3 regions of the Sphingomonas sp. Leaf28 genome follow, and region 1 is predicted to be linked to each of the others. Evidence: riboswitches for the same ligand, from Rfam matches in the RefSeq annotation. Region 1 holds a riboswitch; each other region holds the start of a gene.
What was found. Region 1 has a riboswitch for cobalamin ahead of ASE79_RS15520 (TonB-dependent receptor). Riboswitches for the same ligand answer to the same signal wherever they lie in the genome.
Positions count from the first base shown of each region.

Region 1 (4,665 bases):
TGGGGGTGGCGGTGCGCCAGAGGGGTTCGGCGATCTGCACGGCAACTTGTTCAAGCACTTCCTTGGCTCGAGCGCCTACCGTGACAATTTCCGCAAGCCCCCGGTTATCTGCCTCAGCGTGTCGAGCAAGGAGGTGTATCACCGGACCGCCAACGTGCATCCGATCCTCGGCGTCGAGTACCGGAACGACAAGTTTTCCTCGACCGATCAGTATTTCGCCAAGATGGGTATGAAGGTGCGCTACTTCATGCCGCCACACAGCGTCGCGCCGTTCGCCGTCTATCACACCGGCGATCTTGTCAGCGACTACACCAACCTTGAACTTGCCAGCACCATCGCAACGATGGAGACGTTCCAGAAAATCTATCGTCCTGAAATCTACAATGCGAACTCGGTCGCGGCGGAGCATTATCAGCCGAGCCTGAAGTATCAGGACTATTCGCTGACTCGCATCGTCTACGATCGCGAGGAACGTGGTTGCCTCGCTGTCGAGCAGGGCAAATTCGCCGAAGAGCATTTCATCAAGCCGCACAGTGCCGCGCTTCGGCGCTGGTCCGCGACCTGCGGCCTCTGATCCCCACGACACGAAGGTATTTGCATCATGACGACATTGTTGCCGACGACGACCGCGGGTAGCCTGCCCAAGCCTTCCTGGCTCGCCCAGCCCGAGACCTTGTGGTCGCCCTGGAAGCTGGAGGGCGACGAGCTGGTCGCTGGCAAGCAGGACGCGCTCCGCCTCGCGGTCAAGGACCAACGGCAGGCGGGTATCGACATCCTCGGTGACGGCGAGCAGACCCGCCAGCACTTCGTCACGACCTTCATCGAGCATCTCGACGGTGTCGATTTCGAGAAGCGCGAGACGGTGCGCATCCGCAACCGCTACGACGCCAGCGTGCCGACGGTCGTCGGCGCCGTATCGCGCCCGAAATCGGTCTTCGTCGACGACGCCCGTTTCCTGCGCGCGCAGACCGATCAGCCGATCAAGTGGACGCTGCCGGGGCCGATGACGATGATCGATACCCTCTACGACGCGCATTACCGGAGCCGCGAGAAGCTGGCATGGGAGTTCGCCCGCATCCTCAACGAGGAAGCCCGCGAGCTGCAGGCGGTCGGCGTCGACATCATCCAGTTCGACGAACCCGCCTTCAACGTGTTTTTCAACGAGGCGAACGACTGGGGCATCGCTGCCCTGGAGCGCGCGGCCGAAGGGATGACGGCTGAGACCGCCGTCCACATCTGCTATGGCTATGGCATCAAGGCTAACACCGACTGGAAGAAGACGCTCGGCTCCGAATGGCGCCAGTACGAGGAAACCTTCCCCAACCTGCAAAGGTCGAAGATCGATATCATCTCGCTCGAATGCCAGAACTCGCGCGTGCCGATGGACCTGATCGAGCTCGTCCGCGGCAAGAAGGTGATGGTCGGCGCGATAGACGTCGCGACCGACACGATCGAGACGCCGGAGCAGGTTGCCGAAACATTGCGCAATGCGCTGCGCTTCGTCGATGCCGACAAGCTCTTGCCCGCCACCAACTGCGGGATGGCGCCGCTGTCGCGCGACGTCGCTCGGGGCAAGCTCCAGGCGCTGAGTGCCGGCGCGGAAATTGTGCGGCGAGAGATACTCGGCTGATCACGGCGGTGTTGCATCGCCAGCGCGGAACGGGTCCCAGGCTGGCGATGCCCTCGGCCAGGTCAGAAATTGACCCTGGTACCCAGACGCAAGGTTCGTGGTTCGACCACACGACTCAACCGGCCATCCGTTGGCCCTGAAGCGTCAAACGAGGGAATATAGGATTCGTAAAAATAGGCGATGTCCTTGTCACGGCTGTCGAGAATGTTGAGCACCTCGCCATACACCTCGAACCGGCCGATTTTGCGGGCCGCCCGGACGTTGACGACGGTGCTTCCTGAATCCCGGACGCTATTGTCTTCGATCAGCGGATAAGGCCCGAGGTGACGGACGCGAACGCTTGCCTCCCACGGATCGAGCACCAGCGCGATCCCGGCGGATGCGGCGTTCTCGAAGGCGTTCGGAATGCGATCACCATTGTCGTACCGCGACCGGCTCGCGGTGTAATTGCCGTCGATCGCAAGCCACGGCCTGGGCCGCCAGAACGCCACCAGTTCATAGCCACGACGCTCGCTGGCACCGGTCGGTTCGACCGCGTTGGAATCTCCGACGAAGCGCAGTTCGCTGTCGACGTCGAGCCACCAATAGGTCGCGGTCAGCGTAATGCCGGGTAACTGCCACCGGGCGCCGACTTCACGGCCGTTGCCGCGGACCAGCACAGGCACCGGCGTTTCGACGTTTACCGCGCCGCGGACGTCGTTGGAGTGGAACCCACGTCCCCAGTTGCCGTAGAACTCCAGCCGATCGGTCGGCGAGTACGCGATCGATGCCTTGGGCGATAGGATCGTGTCGTCGCCGCTGCCTTCCCCGGCCAACACCGCCGCCTGATCCCGCGCGCGAACGACGTAGTGATAATAGTCCCCGCGGACCCCACCGATCAGGCGGAGGCCCTTAACCGGCGTCCATGTCGCTTCGCCATACAAAGCTGCCGACGCTTCCTCGACATGGTAGCGGCCGAGCGATGACAGGAACGATCGCGCGCTGGTGCGGTACACACCGACGCTACCGATATGGTCGTAGCGCTCTTCGGTACCGAGCGAGACGGCGAGGGTCGGCGCGAGCGTCCAGCGCTTTTCGCCCCGTGCACCGACGATCCAGCGTTTGTCGAACTGGCGGATTTGCGCGCTGGTCCCGTCCGGATCGGTGTAGGTCGGGTTCGAATACATCGACCAGTCGTAGAACTGACCATACACATTGGCGTGCCAGTCCGGCTGGCGGACCGCGATATTGCCGACCAACCGTGTGGTCTCGCCGCGTGCAGTCGGATCGGGTGAGCAGAAGACGTCCTTGCAGAGCGCGGTACCGATTATGCGCTCCGGAATTTGTTCGGTCGGACGCCAGGTCGCGCGGTAGGCGTTGAGCGACGCTTCGATCTGGCCTGCACCGGCTGGAGCAGTATATTTCGCGAAGCCAGAGGCATGGCGCAGATGCTCAGGCTCCTCCCAAGGGCCGTCATAGACCTTGGTCTGCGCGACGAGCGTCAGTTTGCCGGTGCCGATCCCGTCGATCGTGCCACCCGCGGCGATCCGGCCATAGCCATAAGAGCCGCCCTCGACCGACAGGAACGGCCGGGCGAGGCCATCGATCGTGGTCATGTACGCAGCCCCCGCCAGCGCGAAGTCGCCGCCATCGGCACGGTATGGCCCTTTGCGAAAATCCTCGCGCGCGACGATCTCCGGGATCAGTCCGTTGAGATCGAGATAGCCCTGGCCGTGACCGTGCGTGCGCAGGTTCATCTGCACCCCGTCGATATAGGTCGTGAAGTCCGAGCCGTGATCGAGATTGAAGCCACGCAGGAAATACTGGTTGGCCTTGCCGCTGCCCGAATGCTGCGCAGCGACCATCCCGGGAATCGCTTCCAGCAGTTCGGCGACGCGCAGCAGCGGGCGAACCAGAAGGTCGGCCCCGGCGACGGTGCCCTCACTCGCTGCATGCGCAACACCGATCTTCGCTTCGCCGCGGCCGAACACGACGATGTCGTTTGGTGCCTGTGACGGCACAGCCTCGGTGTCTTGCCCCTGAGCCCATGCGGGTGTGGTGCTACATGCCGAAGCGATAGCTATGCATTCGAGCCATTTTGTTCGTAATCTCAGATTCTTCATGTCCGTCCCCCGTGCGCCAAGCGACTTTGGACGGGGGCGTCCGCTGTGAACGGTCGGCGCGCGTCGGCAGGCGGACGCAAGCGCCCGCGACACGAACCGATGCGACCCCCGCCGCTCGTTCGTCGCTCAGACGGAAGAACCGTGCCCCGACCATCCCCTGGACCAAAGCAAGAGCGACCAGACGCTGGCAGGTCTCCTGGCTCACGGGTCGTCGCTCGACATACGGCCTTCCCGGATCTCGGCCGTTACGGCGTTGGTCCAGTGGCTGCACCCTCCAGAAGAGGACGCGATGTACGTCTCGCTCGCCGCTTACAGTTGCAGGGACAGCCTCGGCTTCGGGAGAGCGTCTCCCACACCGTGTTCCCTATTAAGTCCCTCTCGGGACACCAACGCGATCATTGTCGGGTCGGAGACACTTCTCCGGCCTGACGGACATTGCGTACCGGGGAAGGTTCCGATCGGCAAGACAGCCTCGGCCTTCTCTGATCCCGTCCGTTTGCAGGGTAGATCGACACGGCAATGACAGGACTGCCTGCCTGCGCTACCCGCGTTCGGTGTTCGCCGTTCGTCGCCTCCTAGCGCAACGCTACTTCGCGGCCTCGTGTGCGCGGCAACGCTGTTGCTCAAGCTGCTCGTACCGACCGGGTACATGATCGGCAGCGAGCACGGCCGGATCACAATCGAGCTATGTTCCGGCGTCGCCCCTCGAGCCGTGACGATGGCAATGCCGGGTATGCACGGCGACATGCCTGATCACAGCAAGTCGCGGGACCACGGCAAGGCTGAAATGCCGTGCGCGTTTGCGGGCCTGTCAGCCGCAACGCTCGGTGCGATCGATCCTATTCAGCTCGTCATCCTGATCGCCTTCGTCATGGCGGTCGGGCTTTCACCGACCGTGCTGCCGGCGATCACTCGCGTCAGCTACCTGCGCCG
Region 1 covers NZ_LMKX01000010.1:7,363-12,027, forward strand. The annotation lists gene ASE79_RS15510 (putative oxygenase MesX) at 1-574, shown strand, start outside; gene ASE79_RS15515 (methionine synthase) at 602-1,630, shown strand; gene ASE79_RS15520 (TonB-dependent receptor) at 1,693-3,732, opposite strand; cobalamin riboswitch at 3,901-4,138, opposite strand; partial or broken gene ASE79_RS20460 (recombinase family protein) at 4,656-4,665, shown strand, end outside.

Region 2 (12,308 bases), on a different contig from region 1:
GTCCTTGGATGAAACCGGTGACTCCCACTCCCGCACCCCCGCCGTCCAAATAGCGTGACCCGGCACCTACTGATGAGGAATGGCCGGAGTTCGGCTCGTAAGGCAGCTTAAAAAGGGATATCTTCAAGATGGTCAATTGTATCCTGAATCCATTTTCGCAATGCGGCCAACTCGACGGGCGTTATCGTTGAACTGATCGCGACTGTGAAAGAGGCCTTATGACCGATTTGATTATGCGCAACGCCAAGCACGCGCCGATCACGCGTAAGTGTGGACACAATCTGTTTCGCACTTTCCTCAGTGCAGTAGGATTCCCACGTCATCGTCACCGCCTCAGATCGAGCCTCGATCCTCTGCTCGGCCCCGATTAACTTTTCTATTCTCGATAGCTGTCGTGAGAAGGATTCCATGCGCTCACGAATCGCGACGTCAGCCGGTACTGACACCTCCGTTGGCTCGACCACTTCAAACGTAAAGTTTTCCACGAACGATTTATATCGTTTTTGTTCGAACGCTTCCGCAACCTGGGTAATCTTCTTACTAATCTCATCTATGAAACTGTCGACGGCATTATATTCTAAGTCGCGCTGATAGGAGTGGTATTGAAACACGCCAATATCGAACGGAGGCTTTTTAACGCTATCTGTTATAACAACGGTGGGACGCTTCGTGCTGAGGCGTAACCCCAGTTCCAGCATAACGTTGGGATTGAGGCCACTCACGTCGCAAACGACTACGTCCGACTCATAGATACCTTGCAGGATACGCGCGTGAATCACGTCGACTTCGGGGCTTTCCCAGACTAGGCGGACCGTCATCCCCGCCTTCTCGATCGACCGCACGATTATTCGCTGAACCCGGCGCCAGTGCTCCGAGGTGTAATCACCGTCCCCAGCAATCGGCATAATAATCCCGCATACTAGCTTTTCAGCTACAGCTCCGTCTGCCTTTGGTTCGGCAGTTTTCTTGTCGTCAGCCATTATACACCCCGCGTTTCGCGAAGCGTGTCGCATGCTTGGATTAACAGCAAGTGATCCTTTCAATCGTAGTCCCCGCGCAGCCCGCTGCTGCTGATTCCAAAATCATGCTCTCGCGCTCCTGAGGTTGGGATAGCGGGTGTCGATGATCATGCGGCGAGGCTCTGGCTCGGGCGGCTGGTCTTCGCCGTAGAGAATGCAGGCTGAGCAGAAGAGCGAGCCGCGCCGGACGTGAGCAGCAGGCTCGCCGCAGCAGCTGCAGCTTCGGACAATCCGTGTCATGCTGCCTCCGAGAATAGATCGCGGAGGACAGCGCTAGTTGCCACTGGCCGCGGCATCGCAAGCGTTTGGTTCGTACGATCGCGGAGCCAGATGACCGCGCTATCGTCAAACGCCTCCCCGGCCTCGTCACCGGCGCAAATGCTCCCGGTGCAATCGATCTCTTTGTCGGCTCCCTCTTCGAACGGGATAAGTTCCGGCGAATGCTGAACCGCATGCAGAAGCTCAGCGACGCTTTCGTCCTTGTCGAAGCGCTTCATGTACGACGTGCGGATGTCGCGGCGGTCAACCGCCAGCCTCTCCTGTTCCAGAGACCAGTGCGCAACCGACGGGTCTTCCCGATAGATTCGGGCGCGCTTTCCCCGGCCCTTCAGGAAGCAGTCGACACAGTTGCCGCGATAGGAACGAATGCCGAGATCGAACCCTTGGGGCAAAGGATGGGTCAAGCGCTCCGGGTCGACGTTGCGCCCGAGCCAGAACCGCAAAACGATCCGCTCGACGACCCCGCCGACGAACAGCGGGGCGCCCGACACCCAACGCTCTAGACCAGACTGGTTACGCAGGACCTGCTTGAGGACCCGGCTCGGCTCGTCGGCCCGCAGCCCAACCATATTGAACCATGTGGTGTATCCTTGGGAGACCATGAACCACTTCATGGTCTCGACCTTCAGCTTCTCCGTGCAGTACCTCATATCGGCGTTCGGCAGGAACTGCTTGCGACGGATCAGTTCGGCAAACCACTTGCCTTCTGTGTCGGCGCTGTTGAGCCCGACAATCTCGAACCGGGTGGCAGCCATAGCTAAGTCGCGATGGCTTTTGCGGGCAGAGACACGTCGAGCGCGTTCCTCCTTATCAAGGCCACGCACGAGGCGCAGTTCCGGCGGATATACGATGTTGGCCGCGATCTCGCCCGGCGGGCGCCATTCCACCCAGATGATCCTTACGCCCCACCGAGTTCCAACCTCGTGCACGAAACGAAGAGTTTTAGGATGTTCGCGGCCGGTGTTGGCGAACGCGACATACACGTAGTCGGGGAGCTGCCCTCCGTGGGCGCAGAGGATCAGCCACAGCATATAGGCCGATGTCCGACCGCCGCTGAAGCTTACTAGCGTCGGGCCGTGGCAGAAGTACGGGCTCGCTGGATCCGGCGCGGGCCACGAATTAACTGGAATTAGGCTCTGACGGTTTTCCATTTCGCACCCTTTGTCTCGGTGGAAACAGCGGAGGTTTTCCGGTATTCTCGCGTCAGAAACGCAGAGTTCTGCCCTGTCGGGTTAATTGACACTTAACCATGTTGCGCAGCGGGGAAACGGCCGATTCCAGCCACTGGCACCCTTCTTGCTCCGGCGCGATCATGTGGACCCGCTTCAGCCGCCTCTTCATCATCAAGACCAAGTTCGAGGCCTTCCTCGTCATCTACGGTCTCGGCCTTGGCGCGGTGGAACGCGGCATGCACTATCTCCAGCAATATCCCGGTTATGGGGGCTGGATGCTGTTTGCCGCCTGCCCGATCGCGGTCTTCATGGCGGGCGGGCGCATCATCGATTCGGTGGATCACGCCCGCAATCGGTAACCCGTCACGATGCTTGTTGCGTCAGATGCAGATAGCGGCTCGAAAAATCGGCCAGCTCGCGAAGCGCCTCCCAACGAGGAAAGCTGATCCGGCGGCGGTTGCGTGAGATCAGACCATCCGCTTCGAGCGACTTGATCGTCCGGTTGACATGCACCGCCGTGAGTCCCAGCGCATCGCCCAGCTGTTCCTGGCTCATCGGCAACTCATACCCGCTGGCGTCGACCACCCCCTGCATGTCGAGCCGGATCGCGAATTCGCACAGGAAATGCGCCAGCCGCGACCGCGCATCGCGCCGCCCGATATTCAGGATCCACTCACGGAAGATCGATGCCTCGACCAGCGTGTTGACGAAGATCGCATGGCCGATCGAGGCACGAGACCGCGCCAGCTCGCGCAGCGCCACGCGTGAGATCGTCGCGACTTCGGCGCGAGTCAGCGTCTGCACATTATGGTCCGCGACATCCAGGAACAGGTGCTGGAAGTCGAGCGGCTCACCGGGGATGTGCAACGACACGATCTGCCGCATCCCCGACCCAGTCTGTTTCTGGCGATACGCGAAGCCCGACAGCAGCACGGCGCATTGCTCGGGCGCGTCGCCCTCGCGCACAAGGTAGGATGACGGTTCGTAGACGCGCAATGTATACGGCAACGACATCAATGCACGGCGATCATCCTCGCTGAGGGCCGCATGCGTTTCGAGTTTCCGCACCATCAAAGCAAGGGGGGCCAAAGGGGAAACCACGGCAGCGTGGTCCGTCAGACTAACGTTCAAACGCGTTTCCCCGGAGAAGCCTGAGCGAAATCACCTATCTCTCCCAGCCGTCAGCGCCCATTGATCGGCTGGCGGCAGGTCGCGATAACATATTCCCGGAACGTCGACCGTAACATTTGATCTGCTGATGATATATACTTAGGTTAATATCGAGAATAGCGAGACCGACCTAATTTATTCCTGGCATTGCCGTAGGGTAAATCAAGATCGACCGTCGCAGCAATTGTGTCTGAAACGAGAGCAATCTTCCTCCCGCAGTGTCAATGTTGCGGCTTGACCGACGACACGCCGATAATGTCATCGAGCGCGGTCTGAAGACAATCGATACAGTCGCTCAGCTTGGCGCCGAACAGCGGATTGTCGCCCTCATCTGCGATACGCAAGGCCTCCTCGATGAGGAAGACCATGGATTTCAGACGAGCGATCGCCTGCGGTCCGCTTTGCATTCTAACCTCCCTTGACGCACCGTCGTCAACTTGACCGGATCGATGCGCTCGACTGCGGTTAATCAGTCCCGATGGCCGCAGGCAAGGTGGCAAATAGGACCGGACCGCGCCACGTCGTCGACGCGCGCGGTTCCGCTCAAGCCGGCCGCTTCCAGTGCTGGACGAGGCCTGCCATCACCCCATCGACCGAATCGACCTGCGCGGCGAGCCGTTGATGCAGCCGCCCTGCGGCGTCGCGAAACCGGCGCGCGAGCGCGTTGTCGGGAACGATGCCGAGGCCGACCTCGTTCGAGACGAGAATAATCCGTGCCTCGAGGCCGGCGAGCGCCGCCAGCAAGCCGTCGACTTCCCGCTCGATATTAACCTCGCCGAGGATCAGGTTGGAAAGCCACAAGGTGAGGCAGTCGACGAGGACGACCGTGTCCGCGCCGTCCACGGCGCGCAACGCGGCGGCGAGATCGATGGGTGCCTCGACGGTCTGCCACCGCGTGTCGCGATCGCCTTGGTGCCGCGCGATCCGGTCGCGCATCTCCTCGTCGAACGCCTGCGCGGTGGCGATATAGACCAGCGGCCCCGCAGAGGTCGCGGCGGCGGCTTCAGCGATCGCCTGCGCATGACGGCTCTTGCCCGAGCGCGCGCCGCCGAGCACGAACAGGCTCTTCCCGAACGACGGGCTGGTTTCCACTGGCGGCATGGTCTCTCCTTCGCACTTGCAGCGCGCCCCCGGAATGACGATGAGCGGCGCAAGATCAAGCGAAAGGGTGAAATGACGGGGTTGCGCGTGCATGGCGGGAGGATCGATCTCGCCGCCACCCTGTACCCGGATGCGCCCACCCCATGGCTCGACCTGTCGACCGGGATCAATCCCGTCGCGTGGCGGTCCGATCCGTTGCCGTCCGTCGATCTCACATCGCTGCCCTCGCCCGCCGCGATCGCCACGCTCGAAGCCGCGGCAGCGGCGGTCTTCGGAACCGACGCCGCGCGGGTCGTCGCGTTGCCAGGCAGCGAGATTGGACTCCGCCTGCTGGCCAGTCTCGATCTGCCGCACCCCCGGCGTGTCGTGACGCCGAGCTATGCGACGCACGCGGCCGTCTTCGCCGACACCATCACGGTCCCCCGGTCGGCGATCGACACGATCGAGGACGGCACGCTGTTGCTCGCCAACCCGAACAATCCGGACGGGCTGCTCGACCCACCCGAGCGGCTGATCGCGATCGCATGCGCAGGTGCGTGGCTGGTCGTCGACGAGGCCTTTGTCGATCTGCATCCCGCGCACAGTGTCGTCCCGCATCTCCAAGCATCCGACCGCGTCATCGTCTTCCGCTCGTTCGGCAAGACGTTCGGCCTGCCCGGCGTCCGGCTCGGTTTCATGATCGCCCCGCCGGCGCAGGCGGCCGCTGTCCGCGAGCGGTTGGGAAGCTGGCCAGTCTCGGCCTGCGCGGTAGCCTATGGATTGGCGGCGTACCGCGATACGCGCTGGATCGCGGCGACCCGCCTCGCCAGCACCGACCGGGCAGCGCGGCTCGATGCGATGCTGGCACGGCACGGACTCCACGCGCGTGGCGCCTGCCCGCTGTTCCGGCTGGTCGAGACCGACGATGCGACCGCGCTGTTCGACCGGCTGGCGCATGCCGGGATCCTGACGCGCACGTTCGATCATGCGCCACGCTGGATGCGCATCGGTCTGCCGCGCGACGACACCGCGTTCGAGCGGCTAGACCGGGCGCTCGCGCATGGCTGAGCCGGTCGCGGTGGTCGCGCTGCTGATCGACGCCGCGATCGGCTGGCCTGCCGCGATCTATGCCCGGATCGGGCACCCGGTCGGTGGGTTCGCGCGACTGATCGACGCCGCCGACACGCGCTGGAACGATCCGCGGCGGTCATTCGCTGCGCGCCGGGCGATGGGAGTGCTGACGATGCTGCTGCTCGTCGGTATCGCGGTCGGCGTCGCGCTCATGCTCGACGCGGTTCTTCGCAGCCTGTTCGGATCAGTCGCCTGGATCGCGATCGGCCTATTCGCTGCGCCCGGCCTCGCCCTGCGCAGCCTGCACGATCATGTCACGCCCGTCGCGGACGCGCTCGATGCGGGGGATCTCGCACTCGCACGGACGCAAGTGGGGATGATCGTCGGGCGGGACGTCGCGCAGCTCGACGAGTCCGGCGTCGCGCGCGCGGCGATCGAAAGCCTTGCCGAGAGCGTATGCGACGGCGTCGTCGCGCCGCTGTTCTGGCTGCTCGTCGCCGGGCTGCCCGGGCTGTGGGCGTACAAGGCGATCAACACCGCGGACAGCCTGATCGGTCACCGCGAGGACCGCTGGCGCGCGTTCGGCTGGGCGGCGGCGCGGACCGACGACATCGCCAATCTCCTCCCCGCGCGGCTGAGCGGCGTGCTGCTCTGCCTCGTCGGTGGCGGCTGGCGGACGATGCTGCGCGACGCGGGCAACCACGCCTCGCCCAACGCCGGCTGGCCCGAGGCGGCGATGGCCGGCGCGCTTGGCCTGAAGCTCGCGGGACCGATAACCTATGACGGGATCAGCATCGCCAAGCCCTATATCGGCGATGGCCGCACCGACGCCACCGCAGCCGATCTTCGCGCGGCGCTGGTCGTCTATCGACGCGCGTGCGTGTTGCTGCTCGTCATTGCCGGAGGACTCGCATGCGCGCTCTGATGCTCCAGGGGACCGGCTCGGACGTCGGCAAGTCGGTGCTCGTCGCGGGCCTGTGCCGCGCGTTCGCCAATCGCGGTCTGTCGGTCCGCCCGTTCAAGCCGCAGAACATGTCGAACAACGCCGCCGTCACCGCCGATGGTGGCGAGATCGGCCGCGCGCAGGCGACCCAGGCGATCGCCTGCCGCGTCGCGCCCAGCGTCGACATGAACCCGGTCCTGCTCAAGCCGCAGGGCGATCGTACGTCGCAACTCATCGTCCGCGGCCAGGTCCGCGGCACGCTCGCCGCCGCGCGCTGGCGCGAGGGTCGCGACGGGTTGCTGGTCGACGTGCTCGACAGTTTCGAACGGCTGTCGGCCGGCTGTGACCTCGTCGTCGTCGAAGGCGCGGGCAGTCCGGCGGAAATCAACCTGCGCGCGGGCGACATCGCCAATATGGGCTTCGCGCGCGCCGCCAACGTCCCCGTGATCCTCGTCGGCGATATCGACCGTGGCGGCTTGATCGCGGCGGTCGTCGGCACGCGCGCGGTGATCGACCCCGCCGACGCGGCGATGATCCACGGCTTCCTGATCAACAAATTCCGCGGCGACCCCGCGCTGTTCGACGACGGCTACCGCGCGATCGAGGCGCGCAGCGGATGGCGCGGCTACGGCGTCGTGCCGTGGCTGGCCGACGCGGTGCGGCTCCCCAGCGAGGATGCGGTGATCCTCGAACGCCCCGCCGCCAGTGCGCACCGCCAGGTCACGATCGCCTGCCCGATCACGCCGCGGATCGCCAATTTCGACGACCTCGACCCGCTCCGGCTGGAACCCGGCGTCGCGCTGGTGATGGTGCCGCCCGGCACGCCGATCCCCGACGCCGACATGATCGTGCTCGCCGGATCGAAGGCGACGATTCCGGATCTCGCCTTCGTCCGCGCGCAGGGATGGGACATCGACATCCGTGCGCATCATCGCCGCGGCAAGCCGGTGCTCGGGCTCTGCGGCGGCTATCAGATGCTCGGCCGCAGCATCGCCGACCCCGATGGGATCGAAGGCCCCGCGTGCCAAGTCGAGGGGCTCGGCCTGCTCGACGTCGATACGGTCCTCGCCGGACGCAAGACGCTAGACCGGGTCTTCGGCCAAGCCCAGGGCGCAGCCTTTGACGGGTATGAGATGCACATGGGCGTGACGACCGGGTCGGCGACCGCCCGCCCCGTCGGCCACCGCGCCGACGGCAGCGCGGAGGGCGCGACGAGTGCGGACGGGCTCGTGTCGGGCAGCTATGTCCACGGCCTCCTTGCGCTCGCCGAGCAACGCGCCGCGTGGCTGGCCCGGCTCGGCGTCGCGGCAAGCGGGCCCGATCATGGCGCGTCGATCGACGCCGCGCTTGATGCGATCGCAGCCACGCTCGAACGCCACGTCGATCTCGATGCGCTGCTTGCGCTAAGCGAGCGCGCCGGCCACCACGATCGCGGCTAACAGCCCCGTCTCGACGATCTCGATCCCGGCCCCATGCGCGTCACCGGTCACGCCGCCCAGCGTCCGCCGCACCCATGCCGCGACGCCGAGAACGAGCACCGGCAGCACGACGAGCGCGGGCACCGCCACCGCTGCAAGCGCAAGAACCAGCGCCCAGCCCAGCAGGTCGCGAGTGCGCACCGCGCCGGCCACCGCCGCGCCGAGGCCACCGGGACGCAAGGGCGGCAACAGCCTCGCCCAGACGAGCGGCCCCATCCGTGCCGCAAACGGTACGAGGATTAGCGCCCACCAGCCCGCCCGCCCCGCGGCGTGCAGCAACACGAGCTTGGCGATCATCTGGCCGGCGATCGCGACGACCCCGAAGCTGCCGATATGCGGATCGGCCATGACCGCGAGCAGCCGTGTCCGATCGCCATGCGCTGCGCCCAGCCCGTCCGCCAGGTCGGCCAGCCCGTCGAGATGCAGCGCCCCCGTCACCGCGATCCATGCCAGCAGCGCGGCACACGCACCGGTCCACGGGTCAACCTGCGCGCCGAGCCAGCCTGCCAGCGCGACAAACACGCCGATCGCGAGCCCGACCAGCGGGTAGACCCGGATCGCCGCGGCGAAATCGTCCGCCTCCGCTGCAACGCGCGGCATCGGCAGCCGCGTCAGGAAACCGAACGCGACGATCAGCCGCGTCATGTCGCCAGCCCGACGATCTGCACGGTTCGCGTCGGTCCCGGCCAGACCCGCAGCGACACCAGCGCGGCATAAGGCAGGTCGAACGCCCAGATCTGCTGCCGATCGAACCCGCACAAGGCCGCAAGCGCCGCGCGGATCGCACCGCCATGCGTCACGACCAGAGTCGAGACGGTCGGCATCGCCTCCAGCGCGCACGCGACACGATCGTGCAACGCGGACCAGCGTTCGCCCCCCGGCGGCGGCGCAGCGTCCGGATCGTCATAAAAGGCGCCCAGCGCGGCGGGATCGATCGCCGCCGGGGCCAACCCGTCCCACGCGCCGAAATCGAGCTCGCGCCAGCGTGGTTCCACCACAACCGGCAAACCGCGCGGACGACCGATCGCCTCCGCACACGCCCGCGCCCGGATCAGGTCGGACGCCTCGATCCGCGCGACGTCGAGCCCGGCGGCGCGCGCGGCGCAGGCGGCGATCCCCGCTTCGGTTGCCGGATCGTCGGTCCGCCCGAGCAATCGCCCCGTCACCGCGGGCGCACCATGCCGCATCAGGTACAGCATGGACGCGCTCACGCCGCCGAGACACCCGCCTCGGCGAACGTCGCCATCTCGGCATGCGCAGCCAGCGCCGCCCGGACGAGCAACGTCGCGGTCGCCGCACCGCTCGCCTCGCCAAGCCGCATCCCCATCGAGAGCAACGGCTCGAGTTCGATCCGCGCCAGCAACGTGGTGTGGCCCGGCTCGGCCGAGACATGCCCCGCGAGGCAGTGCGCGACGATGTCGGGGCACGCGGCCGCCAGCGGCGCGACCGCCGCGCAACAGATGTACCCGTCGAGCATCACCGGCACGCCCGCCAGCCGCGCGCCAACCACCGCGCCCGCGATCGCCGCCAATTCGCGTCCGCCAAGCCGCCGCAGGATATCGAACGGCGTGATCAGCGAGTCGCGGTGCAGCGCGAACCCGGCCTCGACGACCGCGATCTTGCGCGCGATGCCGTCGCTATCGACCCCGGTGCCCGGCCCAACCCAGTCGCGTGCCGACCCGCCGAAGCTCGCCAAACACAACGCCGCCGCGCTCGTCGTATTGCCGATCCCCATCTCGCCCAGCACGATCAGGTTCGGCGCATCCACGACCGCCGCCGCACCCGCGTTAATCGCGGCGAGGCATTCGTCCTCCGTCATCGCCGGTGCCTGCGTGAAATCCGCGGTCGGCCGGTCGAGATCGAGCGAAACGATCTTGAGGTCGAGCCCTGCAGCACGCGACAACGCGTTTATCGCCGCGCCGCCGGCCTCGAAATTGGCGACCATCTGGGCGGTGACCGAGGCAGGAAACGCGCTCACGCCGCGCGCGACGATGCCGTGATTGCCCGCGAACACGACCGCACAGCCGCGATCGAGCCGGGGCAGCGGGTTGCCCTGCCAGCCCGCCATGAACACCGCGATGTCCTCCAGCCGCCCGAGCGACCCCGGTGGCTTGGTCAACTCGGCTTGCCGCGCGACCGCTGCGGATCGCGCCGCGGCGTCGGGCTGCGGCAACCCGCGCAAGGCCGCCAGAAATGCGGCAGGCGTCGCGAACGCCGTCATTCGACGACGAACCCGGCGGGCGGGGTGCGCGTGATGAAATGCCCCTTCACGCCCTGCGGCCATTGCTTGAACGGCACCTGCCCGAACGCGCTCTCGCCATAGAGCTTCGCGTAATCGAGGATCGCGCGCGCGGCGTCCTCGTTGGGCTCGAACCGGCCGAGCACATAACCGACCTTGGCGGGCGCGCGCAGATGGATCGTGCAGAAATCCTGGCACGCGAACAGACACGGCATCTCCTGCACCGCGACGTCGGCATAAGCGGGATCGCTCGCCTGCAACGCCTTCAGCGCGCTGGCGAGCCGTGCCCCGCCGCGCTGGCCGTCGGCGTCGTCGCGGGCGTCGGCGGAGTGGCGGCAGGTGGTGCACGCGACGACCGCGACGCCGTCTTCGACCTGCTTCAACATGCGGAGGCTCGGGCGTGCGGATACGAAAAACGATAAAATGCAGGCATGGTTACCCCTTCGGACAGTCGATCCCGCCCCGCGCGAGGGCCGAGGGCGCACGCCTCCGGCCTCCGCGCGACGCGAAGCGATGTCGTCGCTCGGGGTGTTACCCGTCCGTTCGGCGCACCCTGGCCGGACGAAAGACGACCGCGACGGGCAGGTCTCCTGGCTCGCGGGTCAACGCCGTCCGCGCCGCCTTCTCGGGATGATCCCAATGGCATGAGGCACGGTGGCTCGCCGCGTACAGTTGCAGGGGCAGCCGGGTGTTTCCCGTTCCCATTTTCATCCCCCTCGGCGCGAACGTCGGGGGAACCTGTCGCGGGTCGAGCGATACGCGCGCGACAAGGGTGACGCAAGACAGCGCAGCATCCGTCGGACCCGCGCCAGCAGCCCCACCCCTCCCGTCATCCTGACGAAAGTCAGGACCCAGAGCCAAGAAGGGTAGCGCTCGTTACCCTGGGTCCTGACTTTCGTCAGGATGACGGCCGGGCGCGGGGTATGACGCGCCCCCCTAGAACTCCACGCCCAGCTGCGCCTTCACGCCTGATCGGAACGGATGCTTCACCTGAGTCATGTCGGTCACCAGGTCCGCGACCTCGATCAACGCCTCGGGCGCGTTCCGCCCGGTGATAACGACATGCGTCATCTCAGGCTTCGCCGCCAACGCCGCGAGAACCTCGTCGACCGGCAGATAGTCGTAGCGCAGGACGATGTTGAGTTCGTCGGCGACCACCATCGCATAGGACGGATCGGCGATCATCCGCTTGACCTCGTCCCACGCCGCGCGTGCGACCGCGATGTCGCGCGCACGGTCCTGCGTGTCCCAGGTGAACCCCTCGCCCATCGGCTTGAACTCGCACAGCGCGGGGAACGCGTCGAAGACCGCCTTCTCGCCGGTCGCCATCGCGCCCTTGACGAACTGGACGACGCCGACTTTCCGGCCATGCCCGATCATCCGCACCGCCATGCCGAACGCGGCGGTCGACTTGCCCTTGCCCTTGCCGGTGTGGACGATGATCAGCCCCTTCTCGATCGACTTGGTCGCGACGATCCGGTCATGGACCTCCTTGCGTTTTGCGCTCTTGGCATTCTGCTCGTCATCGGTCCGCATGATCATGTCCTCTCGCGCTCCCGATGGCGGATCGCGCCGCGCGGCGCTAGAGCCTGCCTCATGCTCCGTATCACCGACCTCAAGCTCCCGCTCAACCACGCCGACGAGGCGCTCCCCGCCGCGATCCGCGATCGCCTGCGCGTGACGCCGCGCGACCTGATCCGCTACACGATCGCCAGGCGGGCGCACGATGCGCGCGACAAGATGGACATCCAGCTCGTCTATTCGGTCGACGTCACGCTGAAGAACGAGGACACCGTCCTCACCCGCTTCCGCAAGGATCGCCACGTCCAGCGCACCCCCGACACCGGCTATCGCTTC
Region 2 covers NZ_LMKX01000007.1:451,170-463,477, reverse strand. The annotation lists gene ASE79_RS08550 (hypothetical protein) at 108-980, opposite strand; gene ASE79_RS08545 (hypothetical protein) at 1,256-2,329, opposite strand; gene ASE79_RS08540 (hypothetical protein) at 2,611-2,829, shown strand; gene ASE79_RS08535 (Crp/Fnr family transcriptional regulator) at 2,834-3,484, opposite strand; gene ASE79_RS20925 (hypothetical protein) at 3,862-4,047, opposite strand; gene cobU (bifunctional adenosylcobinamide kinase/adenosylcobinamide-phosphate guanylyltransferase) at 4,184-4,741, opposite strand; gene ASE79_RS08525 (aminotransferase class I/II-fold pyridoxal phosphate-dependent enzyme) at 4,814-5,788, shown strand; gene cbiB (adenosylcobinamide-phosphate synthase CbiB) at 5,781-6,716, shown strand; gene ASE79_RS08515 (cobyric acid synthase) at 6,704-8,173, shown strand; gene cobS (adenosylcobinamide-GDP ribazoletransferase) at 8,138-8,857, opposite strand; gene ASE79_RS08505 (histidine phosphatase family protein) at 8,854-9,423, opposite strand; gene cobT (nicotinate-nucleotide--dimethylbenzimidazole phosphoribosyltransferase) at 9,420-10,433, opposite strand; gene ASE79_RS08495 (DUF1636 domain-containing protein) at 10,430-10,837, opposite strand; cobalamin riboswitch at 11,014-11,208, opposite strand; gene cobO (cob(I)yrinic acid a,c-diamide adenosyltransferase) at 11,388-11,993, opposite strand; gene ASE79_RS08485 (NAD(P)/FAD-dependent oxidoreductase) at 12,048-12,308, shown strand, end outside.
Region 2: linked by a shared signal. The riboswitch ahead of ASE79_RS08495 (DUF1636 domain-containing protein) and the one ahead of ASE79_RS15520 (TonB-dependent receptor) in region 1 are both predicted to bind cobalamin.

Region 3 (12,308 bases), on a different contig from region 1:
CCAACTTCGCAAAGCTGAAGGCGACCGGCATCGACACCAACATCGCGTACAACCACCGGTTCGCCTGGGGTGAAGTGTCCGCCAAGGGCATCTGGACGCACGTGATCCAGCGCGACAACTACACCAATCCGGCCGACCCAAGCTTCAAGAACACGATCACGGGCGAGCTGGGCGATCCGTCCGACCAGTTCAACATCAGTGCAGACGTGAAGGTCGGCAAGGTCACCTTGGGCTATTCGGTGCGCTGGATCGACAAGATGTACCTGAACACGTTCGAGGACTATAACGCGCTGAACGGCCAGCCGCCGCAGAATGCCGATTACGCGACGATCGAACAGTACCCGGCCGTCACCTATCACGACATTCGTGCAGGGGTGGACGTGACCGAGCGCTTCAACGCGTATTTCGGTGTGAACAACGTCAGCAACAAGCAGCCGCCTTACGGTCTCACGGGTATCGGCGCAGGCAGCGCCATCTATGACAACCGTGGCCGGTTCGGTTACATTGGCGTCACCGCCAAGTTCTGAGCGATCGGAACACGCAGACGTGATGAGGGGCCGGGGAAACCTGGCCCCTTTTTTTGTTGCCGGATGGCGCTTTGCGAATCCGGTCTGATAGGGCCGGTCTGATAGGAGAGCAGGATGACCCACAGCCCGGCGGCGAACGCGCTGCATCTGGTTTCGATCGGCCGAGCTTCGGAGGCGCTTGCGATCCTGCGCAGTGCTGGCGATCGCGGTGATGTCGACGCGATCATGCAACTGGCGGTGTGGCATCTCGCGGGCGATGTCGTTCCGCGCGACCTCGTCCAGGCACGCGCTCTGCTGGCGCGCGCGGTGTCGATCGGCCATGTCGATGCCGCGCTGATGGAGATCGCGCTGACCGCCAATGGCAGCGGCGGTACGCCCGATTGGCCCGGCGCGGTTTCCCTGTTGCGAACGGCCGCGCGCGCCGATCCGGTTGCGCTGGGGCAGTTGACGCTGCTCGACGCGATGGCGATCGACGCCGCTGGCGCGCCGACCGCGTTGCCGGTGCCCGAGACGCTCAGCGCGTCGCCCGACGTCATCCGCTTTCCCCGATTATTGACCGCGGCGGAGTGCGCGCATCTCGCCGGTGTCGCCGCAGCGATGCTCGAGCCAGCGCGCGTGATCGATCCGCGGACCGGCCGCTGGATCGCGCATCCGATCCGGACGTCGGACGGAACCGCGATCGGGCCGGCGCGCGAGGATCTGGTCGTTCGCGCGATCAACCGGCGCATCGCCGCCGCGAGCGGTACGGACATCGGGCAAGGCGAACCGCTGACGGTGCTGCGATACCGGCCGGGCCAGCAATACCGGTTGCACCTGGACACGATCCAGGATGCCGCGAACCAGCGCGTCGCGACCGTCCTGGTCTATCTGAACGAAGGCTATGGCGGCGGCGAAACGCATTTTCCCGCCGGCAACCTGACCATCACGCCGCGCGGTGGCGACGCGATCGTGTTCAGGACACTGACCAGGGATGGCGCGATCGACCAGTCGAGCCGACATGCGGGCTTGCCGGTCACGCACGGCGCCAAATGGCTGGCGACACGCTGGATCCGGGCGGACCCGATCGACCCGTGGACGATCAGCTAGCCGCCCACACCCGATCGAACCGCTGGCCGAGACCGGTGAGCAGCTCATATTGCGACAGTCCGGACGCCGCTGCGCTGGCCGGCAGGGCATAGTCCAGTTCGACCCAGTCCCCCTCGGCCAGGTCCTTGGCCGCGTCGACGTCGATCGCGACCAGGTCCATCGAGACCCTGCCGAGCACAGGCAAGACCCGACCCGACGCCAGCGCCGCACCGATATTGGTGAAATGCCGGCGATAACCATCCGCATAACCGAGATTGAGGATCGCGACCTCGGTGTCCTCCGCGGCCGTCCATTGCGCATTGTAGCCGACTGTATCGCCTGCACGAACCCGGCGGCGTTGCAGGATCTGCGCCTCGGGCCGGACGACCTGCCGGATCGCGCCGAGTTCGCCGCGCGGGACGCCGCCGTAGAGTGCGAGGCCGGGGCGGGTCAGGTCGAATGCGTAGCCCGACAGCGCGATGCCGGCGGAATTGGCGAGGCTCATCCGGCGCGCCGAGGTCTGGCCGGCGAGCGCGGCGAAGCGGTCGCGCTGGGTGGCGTTCATCGGCGACTCCTCGTCGGCGCAGGCGAGGTGGCTCATCAGCGTCTCGATCTGGAGATCGCCCAGCAGCCCCCCCGCAATGTCGTCCGCGGACACGCCGAGGCGGTTCATGCCGGTGTCGACCATCACGTCGCACGCGCCGCCGCCTGCGGCCTTCCAGCGTGCGACCTGCGTGGCGGTGTTGAGCACCGGGCGGGCGAAACCCGCGGTGGCGGCGGGCATGTCGTCTTCGCGGACGCCATGCAGGACGGAGACGGTCAGCCCCAGCGGCGCGAGGTCGGCGGCTTCCTGCCAGTTCGAGACGAAGAAATCGCGGCAGCCGGCGTCGGCGAGGCGGCGAGCGACCTCGGTCGCGCCGAGGCCATAGCCATTGGCCTTGATCGCCGCGCCGCAGGCCGCAGCGCCGCTCATGCGGTCGAGCGTCCGCCAGTTCTGGACGAGGGCGTCGCCGTCGAGGCGCAGGCGGAGCGGGGCGGGAATATCGATCACCCGGCGCGGGATAGTGCGCCGGGCGGGGCGCGTCGACCGTCTATGCCAAGTCGATGCGGCCGACCGGCACCAGCAGGCGCCGCGTGCCCCCACCCTCCCCCAAGCCCGAGACGTCGTCGAGCGGGGCGACGCGGACGCCGAACACGCGTGCGAGCGTGTCCGCGGTCATCACTTCGGCGACCGGCCCGAACGCGACGACGCGGCCCTCGGCGATCAGCAGCGCATCGTCCGCCGCGCGCTGCGCCTGGACGAGGTCGTGGAGGACGATCGCGACCCCTGCCCCGCCCGCCGCGTAGGTGCGCAGGCGCGCGAGCAGGTCGATCTGGTGTGCGGGGTCGAGGCTGGCGAGCGGTTCGTCGGCAAGCAGCCAGCGGGGTTCGCCGGCAAAAACGCGCGCGAGCAGGACGCGGGCGCGCTCGCCGCCGGACAGTTCGCCGACCGGACGATCGGCGAGGTGGGTCGTCTCGGTATCGTGCATCGCGCGGTCGACGGCGGCGCGATCTGCGGGCGACGGCGCGGCATGGGGGCCTAGGTGCGGCAGGCGGCCGAGCGCCACGACATCGCGGGCGACGATGTTCCAGTGCACCGTCGCGTCCTGCGGCAGATACCCGATCGCGCGCGCGCGGACGCGGGGGTCCATCGTCGCCACGTCCTGCGCGTCGAGCCGGACGCATCCCCCGGCCCGCCCGACCAGCGCGGCGGCGGCCTTGACGAGCGTGCTCTTGCCCGCGCCATTGGGGCCGAGGATCGCGGTGACGCGGCCAGGGCGCAGGTGCGCGGACGCATCGTGCAGGACGATGCGCTTGCCCAGCTTCACGCTGAGCGCGTCGACGATCAGATCCATGCGCGGCCTCGTTCCCTGATCAGCACCCCGAGGAAGAACGGCGCGCCGATCAGCGCCATCGCGACGCCGAGCCGCACTTCGCCCGCGCCGGGTGCGAGGCGGACGAGGCTGTCGGCAGCGAGAACGAGCGCCGCGCCGCCAAGCGCGGAGGGCAGCAGCACGTCGCTCGGGCGGTGGCCGAAGATCGGCCGGAGCAGATGCGGGACGACCAGGCCGACGAACCCGATCACGCCGGTGACCGCGACGCCTGCGCCGACCACCAAGCCGGTACCGAGCACCACCTGCCAGCGGACCCGGCCCATCCGTATCCCGAGCGACCGTGCCGCCGCTTCGCCGAGCGAGAGCGCATCGAGCGCGCGCCCGGTGAGCAGGAGGAGCACCGCGCCGACCAGCATCGGCGGCAAGGCGAGCGCCAGGTCGTCCCAGCCGCGATCGGTCAGCGCGCCCATGATCCAGTCGATCACTTCGGCGACCGCATAGGGGTTCGGCGCGATCGAGATCAGGAACGCGGTCAGCGCGCCGGCCAGGCTGGCGAGCACGGTGCCCGCGAGGATGAAGGTGATCGCGCTCGGCGACCGCCAGGTCAGCGCGGCGAGCATGGCGACCGCGCCGCCCGCGCCGAGCATCGCGGCGACGAAGATCGCGAAGCCCGAGCCGATCCCGAAAATGATCGCGGCGACCGCGCCGAGCGCTGCGACCGACGACACGCCGACCACCGCGGGATCGGCGAGCGGGTTGCGCAGATAGCCCTGCAGGACCGCGCCCGACAGCCCCAGCGTCGCGCCGAGCGCAAGCCCGAGCACCGCGCGCGGCAGGCGGAGTTCGAGGATGATCCACCAGCGCGGATCGCTCGAGAACCACGCGCCGAGCGGCACCCAGACCTTGCCGCAGCCGAGCGACAGGCCGAACAGGACGACCACCAGCAGCAGCAGCGCCGCAAGCTTGAGCGGCCGGCTCACGACACGCTCGCCCGGATCGCCGCGAGCCGTTCGAGCGCGGGCGGCAGCGTCGGGCCGCCGCAGTTGATCAGGACGCGTGGGAAGACGGCCTGCGGCGTGGTCGGCAGCAGCCGGTGCCGCAGCAGCGTGCCGCGACTGACGCGTTCGGGGGCGATCACGACCGCGGGCGGCTGCGTGACGATCGTCTCGGCGGACAGCGTGCCGGTATGCGTCAGGCCATAAGTGGCGGCGGCGTTGCGGAAGCCGACGCGGGTCATCATCTCGTTCAACAGCGTGCTGCCCCCCGTCGCCAGATCGCCGCTGATATAAAGCAACGCGGCTGGTGCGGGTCCATCCTTGCGGCTCCAGCGCACGACCGCGCGATCGATCTCGGCGTTGATCCGCGCGCCGCCTGCGGGCGCACCGACGGCGTCGGCGATCTGCGTGACCTGCGCCTGGCTCTCCGCGATCGAATCGGGGATGCCGAGCAGCAGCGTCTTCAGCCCGGCGCGCGCATAGGCCGCCTGCGTCGCGGGCGGCGTATAGGTGCTGGCGATGACCAGATCGGGGTGCAGCGCGATCACCTCCTCGGCGGTCCCCGCGGTCGCGTGGAAGCGGCGCGCGACGTCGAGCGGGATCGAGGTCGCCGTCGGCGCCTGCGAATAATGGCTGATCGCGGCGATCCGCGCGGGCGGCAGGATCCGGATCAGCACCGAATCCACGCAAGGGTTGGTCGAGACGATCCCCCCGCCCCCGGTCGGCGGTTGCGCACACGCGCCGAGTAGCAGCGCGAGAAGTATCCCCACAGACCTCACTTCAGGCGCAGCCGGACGCCGCCATAGGCTGCGCGGCCATAATTCCCATAGCCCGCCACCGTCTGGTAGCGCGCGTCGGTGAGGTTATCGACGCGGCCGTAGAGCGCGACCTGCTCGGTGATCGGCACCTCCGCGCGGATGCTGGCGAGCGCATAGCCATCGAGGCGAGTCATGTTGGCGGCATCGTCGAAGCTGTCGCCGACCAGCGACACCGTGCCGCCGATCGAGAGCCCGACCGCGAACCGGTAATCCGCGTTGACGCTCGCGGTCTGTTCGGGACGCCGCGCGAGGGTGTTGCCGAAATTGGCACCGATCGAGCGGTTCTCCGTGTGGATATAGCTGTAGTTCGCGGTCAGCGTCAGCGGATCGACCGGACGCAGCGCGAGCGAAACCTCGACCCCGTCCGCCTCCGCGCGCGCGACATTGTCATAGACGCCGAACGGGCGGTCGACGCAGATCGAACCGGCGGTCGTCTGCTCTGTCGGGCTGCAATCGCGGAAGTCGATCTGGTTGCGCGTGCGGCGGTTGAAATAGGTCACGCCGACGCGCGCCCGGTCGGCGAGGAACGCCTGCTCGACGCCGATGTCGAAATTGCGGGCGGTCTCCGGATCGAGGCCGCGGTTCCCGTAGTCGGAGAAGAGCTGGTACAATGTCGGCGCCTTGAAGCCCTCGCCATAGCTCGCGCGGACGGTGGTCCCGGTGCGCAGCGCCAGCGCCGCGTTCGCGCCGAACGTCGTGTGGTTGCCGAAATCCTCGTGGTCGTCGTTGCGGACGCCGCCGGTGAGCGTGAGGATGTCGAGCGGCTTGACGATCAGCTGGCCGTAGACGCTGGTGATGCCGGTGTCGGCATAGGTGAAGCCGTCGTTGAAGCGGCTATTCTCGCGCTCGACGCCGGCGACGACGCGAACCTGGTCGAGCGGGCGGAAGTCGCCCTGATATTCGTAGCGCTCGCTGCGGCCGCGGCCGAGGAACGACGGCTCTGCACCAAAGGCCGGTTCGTACGTGTCGCGGTTGATGTCGGCGATCGTGAACGCGACTCGGTTGTTGAACCGCCCGTCGGCGAAGTTCGCGTGCAGCCCGGCATAGCCATAGAGCTCCTGCGTCTTGCCATAGTCCGCGGTGTCGGCAAGCACATAGTCCGGCGCGGGAAAGCCATCGAGTTCGGCCCGGCTGTCCGCGAAATAGCCACGCAGATCGAGGCCGATCCCGGGTGCGAACTCGACGCCCAGCCGGCCGGTCGCGCCGTATTGGCGATAGCCGTCGCGCTCGGTACCGCTGGCCGCCGACGAGATGCCGTCGGTGCGCAGATACCCGCCGGTGAGCGAGCCCGACACCGGCCCCGTCGCGCCGGAGATGCCCGCGCTCGCGAACATGCTGTCGGCATAGCCATATTCGGCGTTGGCGCGCGCCTGCAGCCCCTCGGCGGGGGCGGCGGTGATGATGTTGACGACGCCGCCGATCGCCTGGCTGCCCCAGGGTACCGAGTTGGGGCCGCGCAGCACCTCGATCCGCTCGACCGAACTCGCCAGCAGGTTGCCAAAATCGAAGCCGCCGCCGGTCGAGGCCGGATCGTTGACTCGCACGCCGTCGATCACGACCAACGTCTGGTCGGATTCGGCACCGCGGATCCGCACGCCGGTCAGCGCCCCTAGCGTGCCGTTACGCGTGACGGTGACCCCGGGCGTGGTCGCGAGCAGATCGGACACCACGACCGTCTGCCGCCGCTCGATCTCGGCGCGATCGATCACGGTCACCGCCTGCCCGATCTCGCTGGCGGGTTGCGCGACTCGGGTCGCGGTCACGACGACGTCCGACGCGTCGGCGGCCGGGAGCGTCTGGGCATCGGCCGATGCCGCGATCGCGGCGGCGCTCAGGAGGAGGAGGAACTTCGTCATGGGGCACGTCCTGGCAGAGCCGCCCACGACCATTCGCGGACCGGCAGACGTCTCTCGCTCGAGGACACCCCTTCGATAGGGCACTCGTCCGCACCGGAGCACCCGCCCGCGCAGTGGATCGACCGTGACGGGCAGGTCTCCTGGCTTCCGGGTCGTCGCTGCCACCCCGCCTTCCCAGGCCGAGACCCAGTGGCGCAATCGGGGTGGCCGCTATCCGGTCACAGTTGCGGGGACAGCGCCGGTCTTGCGGATGGGGATCCTGACGACCCTGCCCGCGCACCGGCTTCCCTTTTGATCCCGTCGCCGGGAACCCTTCACAGGGTTTGCATTAGTCGCGGGTCCGGCACGGGTCAACGCAAGCGCGGATGCGACCCTGCCCCCTCAGCGCAGGCCGTAGCGCAACCCGACCCAGATCGTCCGCGGCGTGGCGCGCTCGACGATATTCGCGCCGCTGATCCCCGCCTCGACACGCGCATCGAACAGGTTCTCGCCGCGCAGCTCGGCGACCAGCGCGCGCGTGATCGGCAGCGCGGCATAGCCATCGAGCGTCGTCGCCGGATCCAACACGCGGCTGTTCTGGTCGTCGTCATATTGCCGGCCGATCCGCCGCACGGTCAGCGACAGCGCGGCGGCATCGCGCCGCCAGTCGACCGTCCCCGACACCTGGTCGCGCGGCGTCTGCGCCGGGCGAAGGCCATCGAGCGCAGCGGTGAGCCCGGACCCCTCGACCGTCGAATTGGTGTGCGACCACGATGCCTGCACGCCGAACGGCCCCGCATCGGGGCGATACGCCGCGTCGAGTTCGAACCCGTGCGCGCGGATCGCATCGAGATTCTGGCGGACCCGGTAGGTCGTCACCCCCGGCAGGATCTGCGGCGGGCTGGTCGTCGTGACGTTGGCGATCGCATCCTTGAGCCGGTTGTAGAAATAGGTCGCGGCGATCGTCACCCCCGGCGCGGGCGTCAGCGTGACGCCAGCCTCGATCCCCGTCAGCCGCTCGGGCGACAGCAGCGCGTTCGCCGCGGTCGCGTCGTTGCCGACACGGAACGGGCGGTACAGCTCGTTGAGCGTCGGCAACCGCCAGCCGCGATAGCCGGCGGCGCGCAGCGTGATCGACTCCACCGGCTGATACGCCACGCCCGCCCGGCCGGTCGTCTCATGGCCATCGCGGTCCGCATAGCGCAGGTTGGTCAGCGCCGCACCGCCCGCCAGCGGCCGTTCGGACAGATAGCCGCCATCGATCGACCACCAGTCGATCCGCCCGCCGAGGCTGAGCGTGACGTCGCCCGCCACCAGGCTGGCATCGGCGAACGCGCCCGTCGTCGTCGTGCCGCCACCGGCCTCGCGCCGTCGCGTCGGTGCCGCGTTCACGAAGGTATAGAGCTCCTGCGTCTTGCCGCTGACGTCGCGGATATCCGCGCCCAGCCGTAGCGTGATGCTTTCGCCCAGCGGCGGCAGGATCTCGATCCGCCCGCCGAGCCCGGTGGCGGGCGTGTTATACTGGTTCAGCGACTGGATCGCGGTGGTGCGCACGGCATTGATGCTGTTGAAGCTGCTCGCAAAGGCGCGCGTCTGCAGATACGCCAGCGCGGAATAGCCCCAGCGCCCGCGCCCGATCAGCCGGACGCTCGCATCGGCGCCCTCGCTGGTGTTCGCGGTGAAGTCGCTCCCGCGATCGCGGCGATCGGTGAACGCGCTCGCATTCATCTGCACCTCGGTCGTCGCGCCGATCCCGACGACGGTCCGGAGCGCGCCCGAGGCCTGCTCGTACGGCGCCGGGCGATCGACGATCCCGCGGCTCTGCGCGACGGTCGGCGTGAACCCGTCGCCGCGCGCATAGGCCCCCGACACGGTCGCGAACCCCGATCCGCGCACTAAGGCCGCCGAGCCCTGCGCGTCGACCGAATCGCGGCTGCCATAGGCGATGCTGGCCTGGACCGGCGCCAACTGCTCGGGCGTCGCGCTTTCGAGTTCGACCGTCCCGGCCAGCGCGCCCGGCCCCTGATAGCCGCTGCCACCGCCCCGCGTGACCCGGATGCGCCCGAGCCGCCCCGTCGCATAGGCCGGAAACGCCACCCAGCCGCCGAACGGATCCGCCTGCGGCACGCCGTCGAAGATCAGCAGCGCTCGGCTCGACGCATTGCCGCCGATGCCGCGGAGCGAAATGCCCTGGCTGGTCGGGTTGGCGCTGCGCGAGTCGGACCGGCGGAACTGCTGCAAGCCGGCAACGTCGGCGAGCACGCTCTCCAGCCGGTTGCTCGCATTGGCCTGGATCCGCGCGCGATCGATCGTGACGACAGCATAGGCACGATCGCCGCGCGCGTCGGCCAGCCCCCGCCCGGTCACGACGATCTCGCGCGCGACGGCGTTTTCAGGGGCAGAGGCTGCGGGCTGTTCGGCGGACTGGGCGACGGCAGCGCTGGAAGACAGAAGGGCGGCAGCGGAGAGCGAGAAGCGGATCATCGCCGCGCCATGCCAGCTTTTCACGATACCGGAAGCCCCAAAGCCCCGGACAGCAAAAAGCCCCGCTAACCAAATGGCTAGCGGGGCTTTCTATGGTGGGCGTGGCAAGGATTGAACTTGCGACCCCTGCGATGTCAACACAGTGCTCTACCACTGAGCTACACGCCCGCCGGAGCGCTCCACTAGCCGCGGTTATCGCGGGGTGCAAGCGTTCAATGCATGCCGGTTGCATTATCCATCTCGAACAGCCGATCCACCTCGGCGACGAGGTCGCGCAGATGGAAGGGTTTCGACAGGACACGGGCTTGCGGCATCGCGCGCCCGGCCTTCAGCGTGACCGCCGCAAAGCCGGTGATGAACATGACGCGCAGATCGCGGCACATCTCGCCCGCCTTCTGCGCGAGTTCGATCCCGTCCATCTCGGGCATCACGATATCGGTGAGCAACAGGTCGAACGTCTGCGTCTCGAGCAGCGGAATCGCCGCCGTCCCCCGATCGACCGCGGTGACGGCATAGCCCGAGCGTTCAAGCGCCCGCGTCAGATACTCGCGCATGACCTGATCATCCTCGGCCAGCAGAATTCGCAACATCGATCTAAAGTCCTGTTTGCACGCGTGCTTTGACGCGCGGTCCTAGCCGCAAATTGGTTAACATTTCCAGGTCCATTGCCCGTCCCGGTCGGCCGGTTTAGCGTGGTCGCCATGCCGCTGTCCCCCTTCGATCGTCTGCCGCCTGCCGACCAACGGGACGCCGCGCCGCCGACCAGCCCGGTGGTGATATCGGTGCCGCATGCCGGGCGCGACTATCCGCTTTCGCTAAAAACCGCGTTGCGCGTGCCGCTGGCGGCGTTGCTGCCGCTCGAGGATCGGCTGGTCGATGCGGTGGCACGCAGCGCGCGGACGGACCAGGCGACGATCATCCAGCGGCGTGCGCGCGCCTGGATCGATCTCAACCGCGCGGAAGACGAGCGCGATCCGCTGATCGACGAGGGCGCGCGCGGGGTCGCGCCGGTCCAGCAATCCGCCAAGCTGCGCAGCGGCCTGGGGCTGGTGCCGCGCCGCGTATCGGGGGCGGGCGACCTGTGGGCGCGGCGATTCACCGATGCCGAAGTCACCGCGCGGATCGTCGCCGACCACCGCCCCTATCACGCGGCGGTCGCGGCGGCGTTGCAGGCCGCGCAGGCGCGATTCGGCGTCGCGGTGCTGCTCGACCTGCATTCGATGCCGCCGCTCGGGCCGGGCGGTACGCGGATCGTGCTCGGCGACCGGTTCGGCCATGCCGCCGCGCCGCGGTTCGTCGATCGCGCCGAGCGCGCCTGTACCGAGCACGGCTTTTCGGTGGCGCGCAACACGCCCTATGCGGGCGGGCATATCCTCGAACGCCATGCCCGCCCCGACAGCGGTATCCACGCGATCCAGCTCGAACTCGATCGCACCGTCTATCTCGATCGCAAGCTCCACGCGCCCGGCGCGGGGTTCGCGCGGGTCGTCGACCTGGTCCAGGCGATCCTCGCCGCGCTGGCGGACGAGGCGCTCTCGACACCGCTGGCCGCTGCCGCGGAATAGACGGGCCGGATCACCCGGCCAGCGCGTCGAGCAGCGCCTCGATCTGTGCGGCGCGCTCGACCGGATCGGCGACCGCGCACTTCAAGATCCAGCGGCCGTTCTTCTCGACCAGCTCGTCAAGCGGCGCCTCGGCGCGGCGATCGTGCGGCGTGAACGCGATCGCCGCAGGGCCGGCGTCGATCCGCCGGATTCCCGCGGCACAGGCACGCAACCGGATCCGTGCGAGCAACAGCAGCTGTCGCGCCGAATCGGGGATCGTGCCGAAGCGATCCTCGAGCTCGGCCTCGAACCGGTCGAGCGCCACGACGTCCTCGAGCCGTGCCAGCCGGCCGTACAGCGACAGGCGAACCTCCTCCTCCGGAATCCAGGCTTCGGGCAGCGTGCCGCCGAGCTCGAGATGGAGGTCGGGCACCCAGTCGTCGACCTGTTCGCCGCGCGCCAGCCGCAGCGCGCGGCCGAACAGGTGCTGGTACAGGTCGATCCCGATCAGCTTCATGTGCCCGGCCTGCGCCTCCCCGACGAGATCGCCCGCGCCGCGCAGGTCGAGATCGCGCGCGCTGATCGCGAAGCCCGCGCCGAGCCGGTCGAATGCCTGCAACGTCCGCAGCCTCTTGAGCGTCGCCTCGGCGATCGTCGCGTCGCCGTCGGTGAGCAGCATCACCTGCCCGCGGCGCCCGCCGCGCCCGACCCGGCCGCGCAACTGATGCAGCTGCGACAGGCCGAACCGGTCGGCATGGTGGACGATCATCGTGTTCGCGCGCGGGACGTCTAGCCCCGCCTCGATGATGTTGGTGGCGAGCAGCACGTCGCCATCGCCCGCGGCGAACCCGACCATCGCCTCGTCGATCTCGGCGGCGGGCATCTTGCCATGCGCCTGGACGATGCCGAGTTCGGGGACGAGCTTGGCGAGCCGGGCGGCCAGCGGCGCCATGTCGTCGATCCGCGGGACCACGACGAAGCTCTGGCCGCCGCGTGCACGCTCGCGCCGCAATGCCGCGCGGACGGTGGCATCGTCGAACGCCGCGACCGCGGTACGGATCGGCTGGCGACGCGCGGGCGGGGTCGCGATCACCGACATGCCCTGGAGCCCGATCATCGCCGATTGCAGCGTCCGCGGGATCGGCGTGGCGCTGAGCGTCAGGACG
Region 3 covers NZ_LMKX01000001.1:875,432-887,739, forward strand. The annotation lists gene ASE79_RS04085 (TonB-dependent receptor domain-containing protein) at 1-527, shown strand, start outside; gene ASE79_RS04090 (2OG-Fe(II) oxygenase) at 642-1,613, shown strand; gene alr (alanine racemase) at 1,606-2,643, opposite strand; gene ASE79_RS04100 (ABC transporter ATP-binding protein) at 2,684-3,487, opposite strand; gene ASE79_RS04105 (FecCD family ABC transporter permease) at 3,478-4,446, opposite strand; gene ASE79_RS04110 (ABC transporter substrate-binding protein) at 4,443-5,231, opposite strand; gene ASE79_RS04115 (TonB-dependent receptor plug domain-containing protein) at 5,237-7,135, opposite strand; cobalamin riboswitch at 7,248-7,465, opposite strand; gene ASE79_RS04120 (TonB-dependent receptor) at 7,517-9,598, opposite strand; tRNA gene ASE79_RS04125 (tRNA-Val) at 9,692-9,766, opposite strand; gene cpdR (cell cycle two-component system response regulator CpdR) at 9,811-10,188, opposite strand; gene ASE79_RS04135 (N-formylglutamate amidohydrolase) at 10,300-11,163, shown strand; gene ASE79_RS04140 (helicase-related protein) at 11,174-12,308, opposite strand, start outside.
Region 3: linked by a shared signal. The riboswitch ahead of ASE79_RS04115 (TonB-dependent receptor plug domain-containing protein) and the one ahead of ASE79_RS15520 (TonB-dependent receptor) in region 1 are both predicted to bind cobalamin.